DNA from 2 places in the Actinoallomurus sp. NBC_01490 genome. Region 1 is predicted to be linked to the other one. Evidence: riboswitches for the same ligand, from Rfam matches in the RefSeq annotation. Region 1 holds a riboswitch; the other holds the start of a gene.
What was found. A riboswitch is a leader RNA that binds a small molecule or an ion and turns the genes downstream of it on or off. The one in region 1 is predicted to bind glycine.
Positions count from the first base shown of each region.

Region 1 (5,036 bases):
AGCCGGGCCAGGACCTGGTCCGATACCGGGACGGAGGCACGGGGCACGCCCGGCGTTCTCGTCCAGCCGTGGGAGTACTCGGCCACCATCGTGCCGCGGGCCGCGGCGTCGCTCTCGGGCACGCCCTGCTCGGCGACCATCGTGTTGATCACTCCGACCGCCGTGCTGGTGACGAAGAGGGCGAGGACGAGCCCGCTGACCGCGCGGTAGCCGGCCTTCGGGTCGTCGGCGAGCCGCCGCCCGGCGATCAACGTCGCGGGACGGCGGGCGTACCGCGCCACGACGCGTGAGCCGGCCATGGTCAGCCACGGCCCGGCGATCACCAGCCCGCCCATCATCAGGAAGATTCCGGTCAAGTACGCCCAGATCTGGCCGTTCGTGGTGGCGGGACGGCGGCCGACGAAGAACGCGAGCTCGGCGACACCGGCGGCGAGCGGGATCAGCCGGTACGCGCGGGGCGGGCGCGGAGTGGCGCGCCGGCTCACGCCGAGCGGGGAGATCCGCACCCGGCGCAGGGCGACCCGCGCCGCGATCATCGCGCCGAGCGGGACGCCGACGGCGACGAGCCCGATCTGGAGCGCGGTGAGCGACACGTCGGCGGCGTAGAACCGCTGACCCGTGATCGGGATCGCGGTCAGGCGCGTCCGGAAGAGGAAGAACAGCCCGAAGCCGCCCGCGGTTCCGGCGACCGCCGCCACGCTCGACTCGACGGCCGCGACCAGGGAGATCTGCCGGGGCGTTGCACCGACCAGGCGCATCGCGGCGAAGCGCTGTTCGCGGCGGGTGGCCACGAGCCGGGTGACCGTGCCGATGAAGATCAGCACCGGGAAGAGCAGCGCCGCCGCCGTGACCGACAGGATCAGGTCGATGCCGTTCGCGTTCGTACCGGCGTTACAGCTCGAACAGCTGCTGGGCGTCCTGGTGGCGATGCCGGTCACCTTCGCCGCGCCGGGGGCGCGCGAGAGCTCGGCGGCGCTCGCACCCACGATGACGTACAGCGAGTCCGGGGACGGGAGCGCGGACGGGCCGATCGTGCCGATCCGGCGGCCGGGGTAGCGGTCGCCGAGCCGGTCGGGCGCCGCCGCGCGCAGCAGCGCGGTCAGCGCCGGTGACGTGTAGTACTCCCCCGGCCCGGGCAGGCGCGGGATGCCGGGCGGCAGGGGCGTGCGGGGCCCCGTGGCGGCGACCTCGACCCGGGTGATCGTCCTGCCCTCGTAGCGCTCGTAGCCGAGGGTGGCCCACATCGGGTCCGGCGAGGGCGTGACACCCGCCGTGGCCTCGGGGACCGCGGAGTTCAGCCAGGCGTAGCGGGCGTTCTGCGCGTTGACGGCGTTGATGCCCGCCAGGGTCGCCAGCAGCAGGCCGACGCCGAGCGCGACGGCGGCCGCGGTGACCACGAGCCGGACGGCGGCCTCCCGGCCGCCGGCGACGGTGAGGCGGAGGCCGAAGCCGATCACGGGGCCACCCCGACCGCGGTGGTCCTCCCGTCGCGGACGATGACCTCGCGGTCGGCGTACGCCGCCACCCGCGGCTCGTGCGTGACCAGGACGACCGTCGTGCCCTGCTCGCGGGCGGCGGACACGAGCAGCTCCATGACCTGCTCGCCGGTGAGCGAGTCGAGCGCGCCGGTCGGCTCGTCGGCGAACAGCACCCGCGGGCTCGCGACCAGGCCACGGGCCAGCGCGACACGCTGGGCCTGCCCGCCGGACAGCTCGCCGGACCGCCGCCGCTCCAGCCCGCCGAGGCCGAGCCGCTCGAACCAGGGCTGGACCTGCCGGACGGCCGCGCCCCGGCGCAGGCCGCCGAGCAGCAGCGGCAGCGCGATGTTCTCCTCGGCGGTCAGCTCGGGGACCAGCTGGCCGAACTGGAACACGAAGCCGAAGCGGTCGCGGCGCAGGGCGCTGCGCTCGGCCTCGCCCATGGTGTCGACCCGGCTGCCGTCGAACCGGACCTGCCCGGACTCCGGCGTGAGGATCCCGGCCAGGCAGTGCAGGAGGGTCGACTTGCCCGAGCCGCTGGGCCCCATGACGGCGACGATCTCGCCGGCCTCGGCCGACAGGCTCGCGCCCCGCAGCGCGGGCGTGCTGCCGAACGACAGGGTGATCTCGCGCGCCTCGATCAGCGGTGTCACGGCAGGACCTCGCGTTTCAGGGCGTCGAGCCGGGCCGCGGTGAGGTCGATCCAGCGCAGGTCGGACTCCAGGTGGAACAGGCCGTGGTCGGCGAGCAGCGCGTCGACCAGGTCGCCGTTCCGCTTGGTGTCGGTCAGCTCGCGCATGCGCTTCAGGTGGGCGGCGCGCTGGGCGTCGAGGTACGCCTCGGCGTCGCGGTCGAGGAGCAGCGCGAGCACGACCTTGGTGAACAGCACGGTCTGCAGGTGCGGCTCGGCCTCGACCGGCTCGCCGAGCCAGGACTCGAACTCGGTCGCCCCCGTCTCGGTGATGACGTACCGCTTGCGGTCGGGGCCCGCGCCGGCCTCGGTCTCGCCCACGACCACCTTCCCGGCGCGGGCGAGCCGGGCGAGGGTGGCGTAGACCTGGCCGAACGGCAGCGGTTTGCCCCGGCCGAACAGCGCGTCGTAGTCGCGTTTCAGGTCATATCCGTGGCTCGGCTCGCGTTCGAGCAGGCCGAGCAGGGCGAAGGGGACGCTCATGAGAAGGAAAGTACGCCGCGCGTATACTCGCCGTCTATACACTCGATGTACAGACGCCCGGCCAGGTGAGACGAAGCGTGGGCTGTCGTCGCGCGACGGGCGCTGCTAGCCTGGCGGCAGCCGTTGATCCCGCGCGGGAGAGCGCCCGGGCCGCCAGTCCGGGCCGCCGAAGGAGCAACTCCTCCCCGGAACCTCTCAGGCGACGAAGACCGCGCGGAGCAGGCGACCTCTGGAAAGCGGAGCGACGCTCCCGCCGAAGGTGCAAGCCCCCCGGGCGAAGCTCTCAGGCGCCGATGACAGAGGGGGAGGCGCCGAGACCGCAAGCGAACCAGTGGGACGATATGACCCCCGGATCGCCCGCGCGATAAGGAGCCTGCCGCGATGTCCGTTCCGGACACCAAGAAGACACCACTCCACGAGGTCCACGAGGGCCTCGGCGCCACCGTCACCGAGTTCGCCGGCTATCTCATGCCGCTGCGCTACGGCAGCGAGACCGCCGAGCACCAGGCGGTCCGCACCAGCGCCGGGCTGTTCGACCTGTCCCACATGGGAGAGATCTTCGTGACCGGCCCGCAGGCCGGGGCGGCGCTCGACCACTCCCTCATCGGGCACCTGTCGGCGCTCGCCGTGGGCCGGGCGCGCTACACGATGATCTGCGACGCCGAGGGCGGCGTGCTGGACGATCTGATCGTCTACCGCCTGGCCGCCGAGACCTATCTGGTCGTGGCCAACGCCGCGAACGCCGCCACCGTGCTCGCCGAGCTGACCGCGCGGTCCGAGAAGTTCGACGAGGCGGCCGTCGACGACCGGTCCGACGCGTACGCGCTCGTCGCGGTCCAGGGGCCGAAGGCCCAGGAGATCCTCGGCAAGCTCACCGACGCCGCGCTCGGCGACCTGAAGTACTACGCGATCCTGCCCGGCGCGGTGTCCGGCGTCGACGCCCTGATCGCCCGCACCGGCTACACGGGCGAGGACGGCTTCGAGCTGTTCGTCTCCGCCGGCGACGCCGTGGCGGTCTGGAACTCTCTGACCGAGGCCGGCGGCGACGACCTGCGGCCCTGCGGGCTGTCCGCGCGCGACACGCTGCGCCTGGAGGCCGGGATGCCGCTCTACGGCAACGAGCTGACCGCCGAGACCACGCCGTTCGACGCGGGCCTGGGCCGTACCGTCAAGTTCGAGAAGGGCGACTTCGTCGGGCGTGCCGCGCTGGCCGCGATCGCCGACGAGACGCCGAAGCGGACCCTTGTCGGGCTCGTCGCCAGGGGACGGCGGGTGCCCCGGCACGGGTACGACATCGTGGGATCGGACGGCACGCCGTGCGGAGTCGTGACCAGCGGCGCGCCATCCCCGACACTGGGCAAGCCCATCGCCATGGGCTATATCGACGCGGACCACGCCGAAGACACCGATCTCGCGGTGGACATCCGCGGCAAACATGAGCCGGTCGACAAGGTCGCCCTGCCTTTCTATAGGAGGACCCCGTGAGCAGCGTTCCCGAGACCCTTTCCTACACCGAAGAGCACGAGTGGATTACCGAGCCGTCCGACGGTGTTGTCACTGTGGGGATCACCGCCTATGCCGCCGACGCCCTCGGTGACATCGTGTACGTCTCGTTGCCGCAGGAGGGCGCCACGGTGGAGGCCGGAGAGCCCTGTGGCGAGGCGGAGTCGACCAAGTCGGTGAGTGACATCTACGCGCCGGTGACGGGGGAGGTCGTGGCGGTGAACGGTGCGGTCGAGGAGGACCCGGCCGTGATCAACGCCGACCCGTACGGGGAGGGCTGGCTGCTGAAGATCCGCACTGACGGCGACAGCCCCGACCTGCTGGACGCCCCGGCCTACTCCAAGCTGATCGAGGAGGCGTGAGATGAGCCTGTCCAACGCCCCTCTCTCCGAGATCGACCCGGAGGTCGCGTCGGCCATCGCCGAAGAGCTGCGCCGCCAGCAGTCGACCCTGGAGATGATCGCCTCGGAGAACTTCGCCCCGGTGGGCGTGCTCGAGGCCCAGGGCTCGGTGATGACGAACAAGTACGCCGAGGGCTACCCGGGTCGCCGCTACTACGGCGGCTGTGAGTACGTCGACGTCACCGAGCAGCTCGCGATCGACCGCGCCAAGGCCCTGTTCGGCGCCGACCACGCGAACGTCCAGCCCCACTCGGGCGCGCAGGCCAACATCGCGGTGTACTTCGCGCTGCTCCAGCCGGGCGACACCATCCTGGGCCTGGACCTCGCCCACGGCGGGCACCTGACCCACGGCATGAAGATCAACTACTCCGGCAAGATGTTCAACGTCGCCGCCTACCACGTGGGCGAGGACGGCCGGGTCGACATGGACGAGGTCGCCGAACTGGCGCGCGAGCACCGGCCGAAGATGATCGTCGCCGG
Region 1 is NZ_CP109433.1:2,114,448-2,119,483, reverse strand. Features, by position in the region: gene OG417_RS10495 (FtsX-like permease family protein) at 1-1,457, opposite strand, end outside; gene OG417_RS10490 (ABC transporter ATP-binding protein) at 1,454-2,131, opposite strand; gene OG417_RS10485 (PadR family transcriptional regulator) at 2,128-2,652, opposite strand; glycine riboswitch at 2,777-2,874, shown strand; glycine riboswitch at 2,879-2,955, shown strand; gene gcvT (glycine cleavage system aminomethyltransferase GcvT) at 3,034-4,137, shown strand; gene gcvH (glycine cleavage system protein GcvH) at 4,134-4,517, shown strand; gene glyA (serine hydroxymethyltransferase) at 4,519-5,036, shown strand, end outside.

Region 2 (5,036 bases), 4.3 Mb from region 1:
CTCCGGCGGCGGGCAGGCGCAGACGAGGTTGCGGTCGCCGTAGGCCTGGTCGATGCGGCGCACCGGCGGCCAGTACTTGTTCTCCCGCAGCGACGGGAGCGGGTAGGCCGCCTCCTCGCGGGTGTAGGAGTGCTTCCAGTCGGTGGTCAGCAGCGCCGCCGCGGTGTGCGGGGCGTTCTTGAGCGGGTTGTCGTCGGCGTCGTAGTCGCCGGCGGCGACCCGCTCGATCTCCCGCCGGATCTCGATCATCGCGTCGCAGAAGCGGTCGAGCTCGGCGCGGTCCTCGCTCTCGGTCGGCTCGATCATCAGCGTGCCGGCCACCGGGAAGGCGAGGGTGGGGGCGTGGATGCCGTAGTCGATGAGCCGCTTGGCGACGTCCTCGGCGGTGACCTTGGTCTCCTTGGTGATCTTCCGGATGTCGATGATGCACTCGTGGGCGACGAGGCCGCCCCGGCCGGTGAAGAGCACCGGGTAGTGGCCGTCGAGCCGCTTGGCGACGTAGTTGGCGGCCAGCACCGCCGCCTCGGTCGCCTCGCGCAGCCCGTCGGCGCCCATCATCGCGATGTAGGCCCACGAGATCGGCAGGATGCCCGCCGAGCCCCACGGGGCCGCGGAGATCGGGCCGCTGCCGGTCTCCGGACCGGCCTCGGGCCGCAGCGGGTGGTTCGGCAGGAAGGGCACGAGGTGCTCGCGCACGCCCACCGGGCCGACGCCCGGCCCGCCGCCGCCGTGCGGGATGCAGAAGGTCTTGTGGAGGTTCAGGTGCGACACGTCGGCGCCGAACTCCCCCAGGCGTGCCAGCCCGACGAGGGCGTTGAGGTTGGCGCCGTCGACGTAGACCTGGCCGCCCGCCTCGTGCACGCTCTCGCAGACCTCGGTGATCGTCTCCTCGTAGATGCCGTGCGTCGAGGGGTATGTCACCATGATCGCGGCGAGGGCGTCGCGGTGCTTGTCGATCTTGGCGTGCAGATCGTCGAGGTCGATGTCACCGCTCTCGGTGCTCTTCACCACGACCACCCGCATCCCGGCCATCACCGCGCTGGCGGCGTTCGTGCCGTGCGCCGAGGACGGGATCAGGCAGACGTTCCGGTGGCTCTCACCGCGTGAGGCGTGGTAGCCGTGGACGGCGAGCAGGCCGGCCAGCTCCCCCTGCGAGCCCGCGTTGGGCTGCACCGACACCTTGGCGTACCCGGTGATCTCGGCCAGCCACGACTCGAGCTCGCCGATCATCTCGACGTACCCCTGCGCCTGCTCCAGCGGGGCGAACGGGTGGATCTGCGCGAACTCCGGCCAGGTGATCGGCTCCATCTCGGTCGTGGCGTTCAGCTTCATCGTGCAGGAGCCGAGCGGGATCATCGAGCGGTCCAGCGCGATGTCCTTGTCCTGCAGGCGGCGCAGGTAGCGCAGCATCGCCGTCTCCGACCGGTGCGCGTGGAACACCGGGTGGGTCAGGAACTCGCTCTCCCGCCGCAGGGCCGGCGGGAACCCGTCCCCGGCCGCGTCGGCGGCCTCGTCCTCCGCGCCGCCGAACGCCCGCAGGACCCGCGTGACGTGATCGCCCGTGGTCGTCTCGTCACAGGCGACACCGACCTGGTCGGCGTCCACCCGGCGCAGGTTGATCCCGAGGTCGAGCGCCCGGCGTACGACCTCATCGGCCCGGCCGGGGACCCGGGCCAGCACCGTGTCGAAGAAGCGGTCGTGCACGACCTCGACGCCCTGCCGGCGCAGGCCGGCGGCGAGGCGCGCCGCGTGGCCGTGCACCCGCTCGGCGATGCCCTTCAGGCCCTCGGGACCGTGGTAGACCGCGTACATGCTCGCCATCACGGCGAGCAGCACCTGGGCGGTGCAGATGTTGCTGGTGGCCTTCTCGCGGCGGATGTGCTGCTCTCGCGTCTGCAGCGCGAGCCGGTACGCCTGCCCGCCGTCGGCGTCGAGCGAGACCCCGACGAGCCGCCCGGGGAGCTGGCGCTGGATGCCGTCGCGCACCGACATGTAGCCGGCGTGCGGGCCGCCGAAGCCGTACGGCACGCCGAAGCGCTGCGTGGTGCCCACCGCGATGTCGGCGCCGAACTCCCCCGGCGGCCGGAGCAGCGTCAGGGCGAGCAGGTCGGCGGCGACCACGACCTGGGCGCCGCGCCCGTGCGCCGCCTCGGTGAGGCCGGACAGGTCGCGTACGGCGCCGCTCGCCCCCGGGTACTGCAGCAGCACGCCGAAGAAGTCGCCCTCCGGCAGCCCCTCGGACGTGTCGGCGGCGACGACCTCGATGCCCAGCGGCACCGCGCGGGTGCGGATCACCTCGACGGTCTGCGGCAGCACGTCGGCGTCGACGAGGAAGACGTCGCCGCTCCCCCGCGGCGCGACGCGGTGCGCCAGCGTCATCGCCTCCGCCGCGGCGGTGCCCTCGTCCAGCAGCGAGGCGTTCGCCACCGGCAGCCCGGTCAGGTCGCTCACCATGGTCTGGAAGTTCAGCAGCGCCTCGAGCCGGCCCTGGGAGATCTCCGGCTGGTACGGCGTGTAGGCGGTGTACCAGCCGGGGTTCTCCAGCACGTTGCGCAGGATCACGCCCGGGGTGATCGTGCCGTGGTAGCCGAGGCCGATCATCGAGGTGAGGACCTGGTTACGCGCCGCCAGCTCGCGCAGCCGCGCCAGCGCCTCCACCTCGCTGAGCGCGGGCGGCAGGTCGAGCGGGCGGCCGGTGCGGATCCGGGCGGGCACGGCCGCGTCGACGAGCGCGCCGACGCCGGCGTACCCGGCGGCCTCGGCCATCGCGGCGCGTTCGGCCGGTGAGGGTCCGATGTGGCGGGCGGCGAACGGAACCTCGATCATGGGAGCCTCCAGGCGGGTCGGGGCGCGAACACCACCGGGCGCGCCCGGTGGCCGGTCTCCCCCTCTGTCACCTGAACCTGAGAGCTTCGCCGCGACGGGCGCGGCTTGCACCTTCGGTGAGGATCGGCGACCGGCGGTGCGGCCTCCGGGTCCCGCTTTCCAGAGGTGCCTCGCCCGCGCGGTCCTTTTGCCTGAGAGGTTCCGGGGAGGTTTGCTCCTTCGGCGCCCCCGCGCTGGCTGCGCCGGGGTCTCTCCCGCACGGGTTCGACGGCGATCTCCACCCTACCGGAGGCTTATTGCCACGACGTTAAGAGCGGGGAGTACCGACCGTAAAGGTCAGCGGTTCAGCGTGCGGAAGCGGCGGACGGTCAGCGGGACGAAGATCGCCAGCAGCACGCCGCACCAGATCAGCGTCGCCGCGACCGGATGCCGCAGCGGCAGGGCGGCGTGCGCCGTGACGACGCCCGGGTTGCCGAAGAGGCCGCGGCAGGCGGCGACCATCGCGCTCACCGGGTTCCAGTCGGCGATCACCCGCAGCCAGGCCGGCATGCCCGCGGTCGGCACGAAGGAGTTCGACAGCATCGAGACCGGGAAGATCAGGGGGACCATCTGGTCGGCGGTCTCCTCGTTCTTCACCAGCAGGCCGCAGAGCACCCCGGCCCACGAGAGCGCGTACCGCAGGAGGATGAGCAGGCCGAACGCCGCGAGCGCCCGCGGCAGCCCCTCGTGGATCCGCCAGCCGACGGCCAGCCCGCAGCCGACCATGATGACCATGCCGGCGAGGCCGACGATGATGTCGCCGCCGACCTGGCCGAACGGCACCGCCGACCGGGCCATCGGCATCGAGCGGAACCGGTCCATGACCCCCTTGGAGGAGTCGGTGGCCACCCCGACCATCGTGGCCATGAAGCTGGTCATCGTGGTCATCGCGAACAGGCCGGGCATGAGGTACTCCCGGTAGTCACCGCCGCCGGGGACCTTGATCGCGCTGCCGAAGACGTAGCCGAACAGCACGACCATCACGGCCGGGAAGACCAGAGCGCCGACGAGCTCCCCGGGCTGGGACCTCAGCTGGAGCAGATTGCGCCACACCAGGGTGAGGCCGTCGGTGAGGGTCCAGCGGAGCCGGCCGAGGCGGCCGGTGGGCGCGGCGGGGGCGTGGAGGGCCATCAGGCGCTCACCCTCTCTTCGGTCTCTCGGGCGTCTTCGGGGTCCTCGGTCCGGCCGGTGAGGCGCAGGAACACCTCATCGAGAGTGGGGCGCCTCAGCGTGACGTCCTCGACCCCGACGCCGGCGCGGTCCAGTTCGAGCACGACGGCGGGCAGGGTGAGGGAGCCGGCGGGGACGGGGACGCTCACCCGGCGGGACTCCGGATCGGTGTCCGGCTCGCCGATGCGGGACAGCACCGCGATGGCGTCCGCGAACGCGGCCATGTCGGACACGACCACGTCGATACGGCTGCCGATCTCACCCTTCAGCTCGTCGGGCGTGCCCGAGGCGATCACCTGGCCCCTGTCGACCACCGCGATCCGGTCGGCGAGCCGGTCGGCCTCGTCGAGGTACTGCGTGGTCAGCAGCACGGTCACGCCGTCGGCGACCAGCTCGCGGATCGTGTCCCAGATCTCCCCCCGGCTGCGCGGGTCCAGGCCGGTCGTCGGCTCGTCCAGGAAGAGCACGGGCGGCGCGGTGATCAGGCTGGAGATCAGGTCGATCCGGCGGCGCATGCCGCCGGAGTAGGTCTTGACCAGGCGGTCGCCGGCCTCGGCGAGGCCGAACCGCTCGAGCAGCTCGTCCGCGCGCCGCCGGGCGGCCTTGGCCGGCAGGCGGTAAAGGCGCCCGAAGAGCCGCAGGTTGTCGCGCCCGCTCAGCTTCTCGTCCATCGAGGCGTGCTGGCCCGCCAGGCCGATGCGGTAGCGCACCTGGTCGGCCTCGCGGACCACGTCGTACCCCGCGACCCGCGCCCGCCCGGCGTCGGGCAGCGTGAGCGTCGACAGGATCCGCACGGTCGTGGTCTTGCCGGCGCCGTTCGGGCCGAGCAGGCCGAGGACGCTGCCCTCGGGCACCTCCAGGTCGACCCCGCGCACGGCCTCCGTCCGGCCGAACCGCTTGCGCAGCCCCTCGGCCCAGATGGCCGGCTCCGAGCTCGTCATCTCATCGCTTCCCCTCTTACTGTGTACCCCGTACGCTTGATGTGTACAACGTACGCGCTC
Region 2 is NZ_CP109433.1:6,451,178-6,456,213, forward strand. Features, by position in the region: gene gcvP (aminomethyl-transferring glycine dehydrogenase) at 1-2,826, opposite strand, end outside; glycine riboswitch at 2,881-2,995, opposite strand; glycine riboswitch at 2,996-3,093, opposite strand; gene OG417_RS30215 (ABC transporter permease) at 3,163-3,996, opposite strand; gene OG417_RS30220 (ATP-binding cassette domain-containing protein) at 3,996-4,976, opposite strand.
Region 2: linked by a shared signal. The riboswitch ahead of gcvP (aminomethyl-transferring glycine dehydrogenase) and the one ahead of gcvT (glycine cleavage system aminomethyltransferase GcvT) in region 1 are both predicted to bind glycine.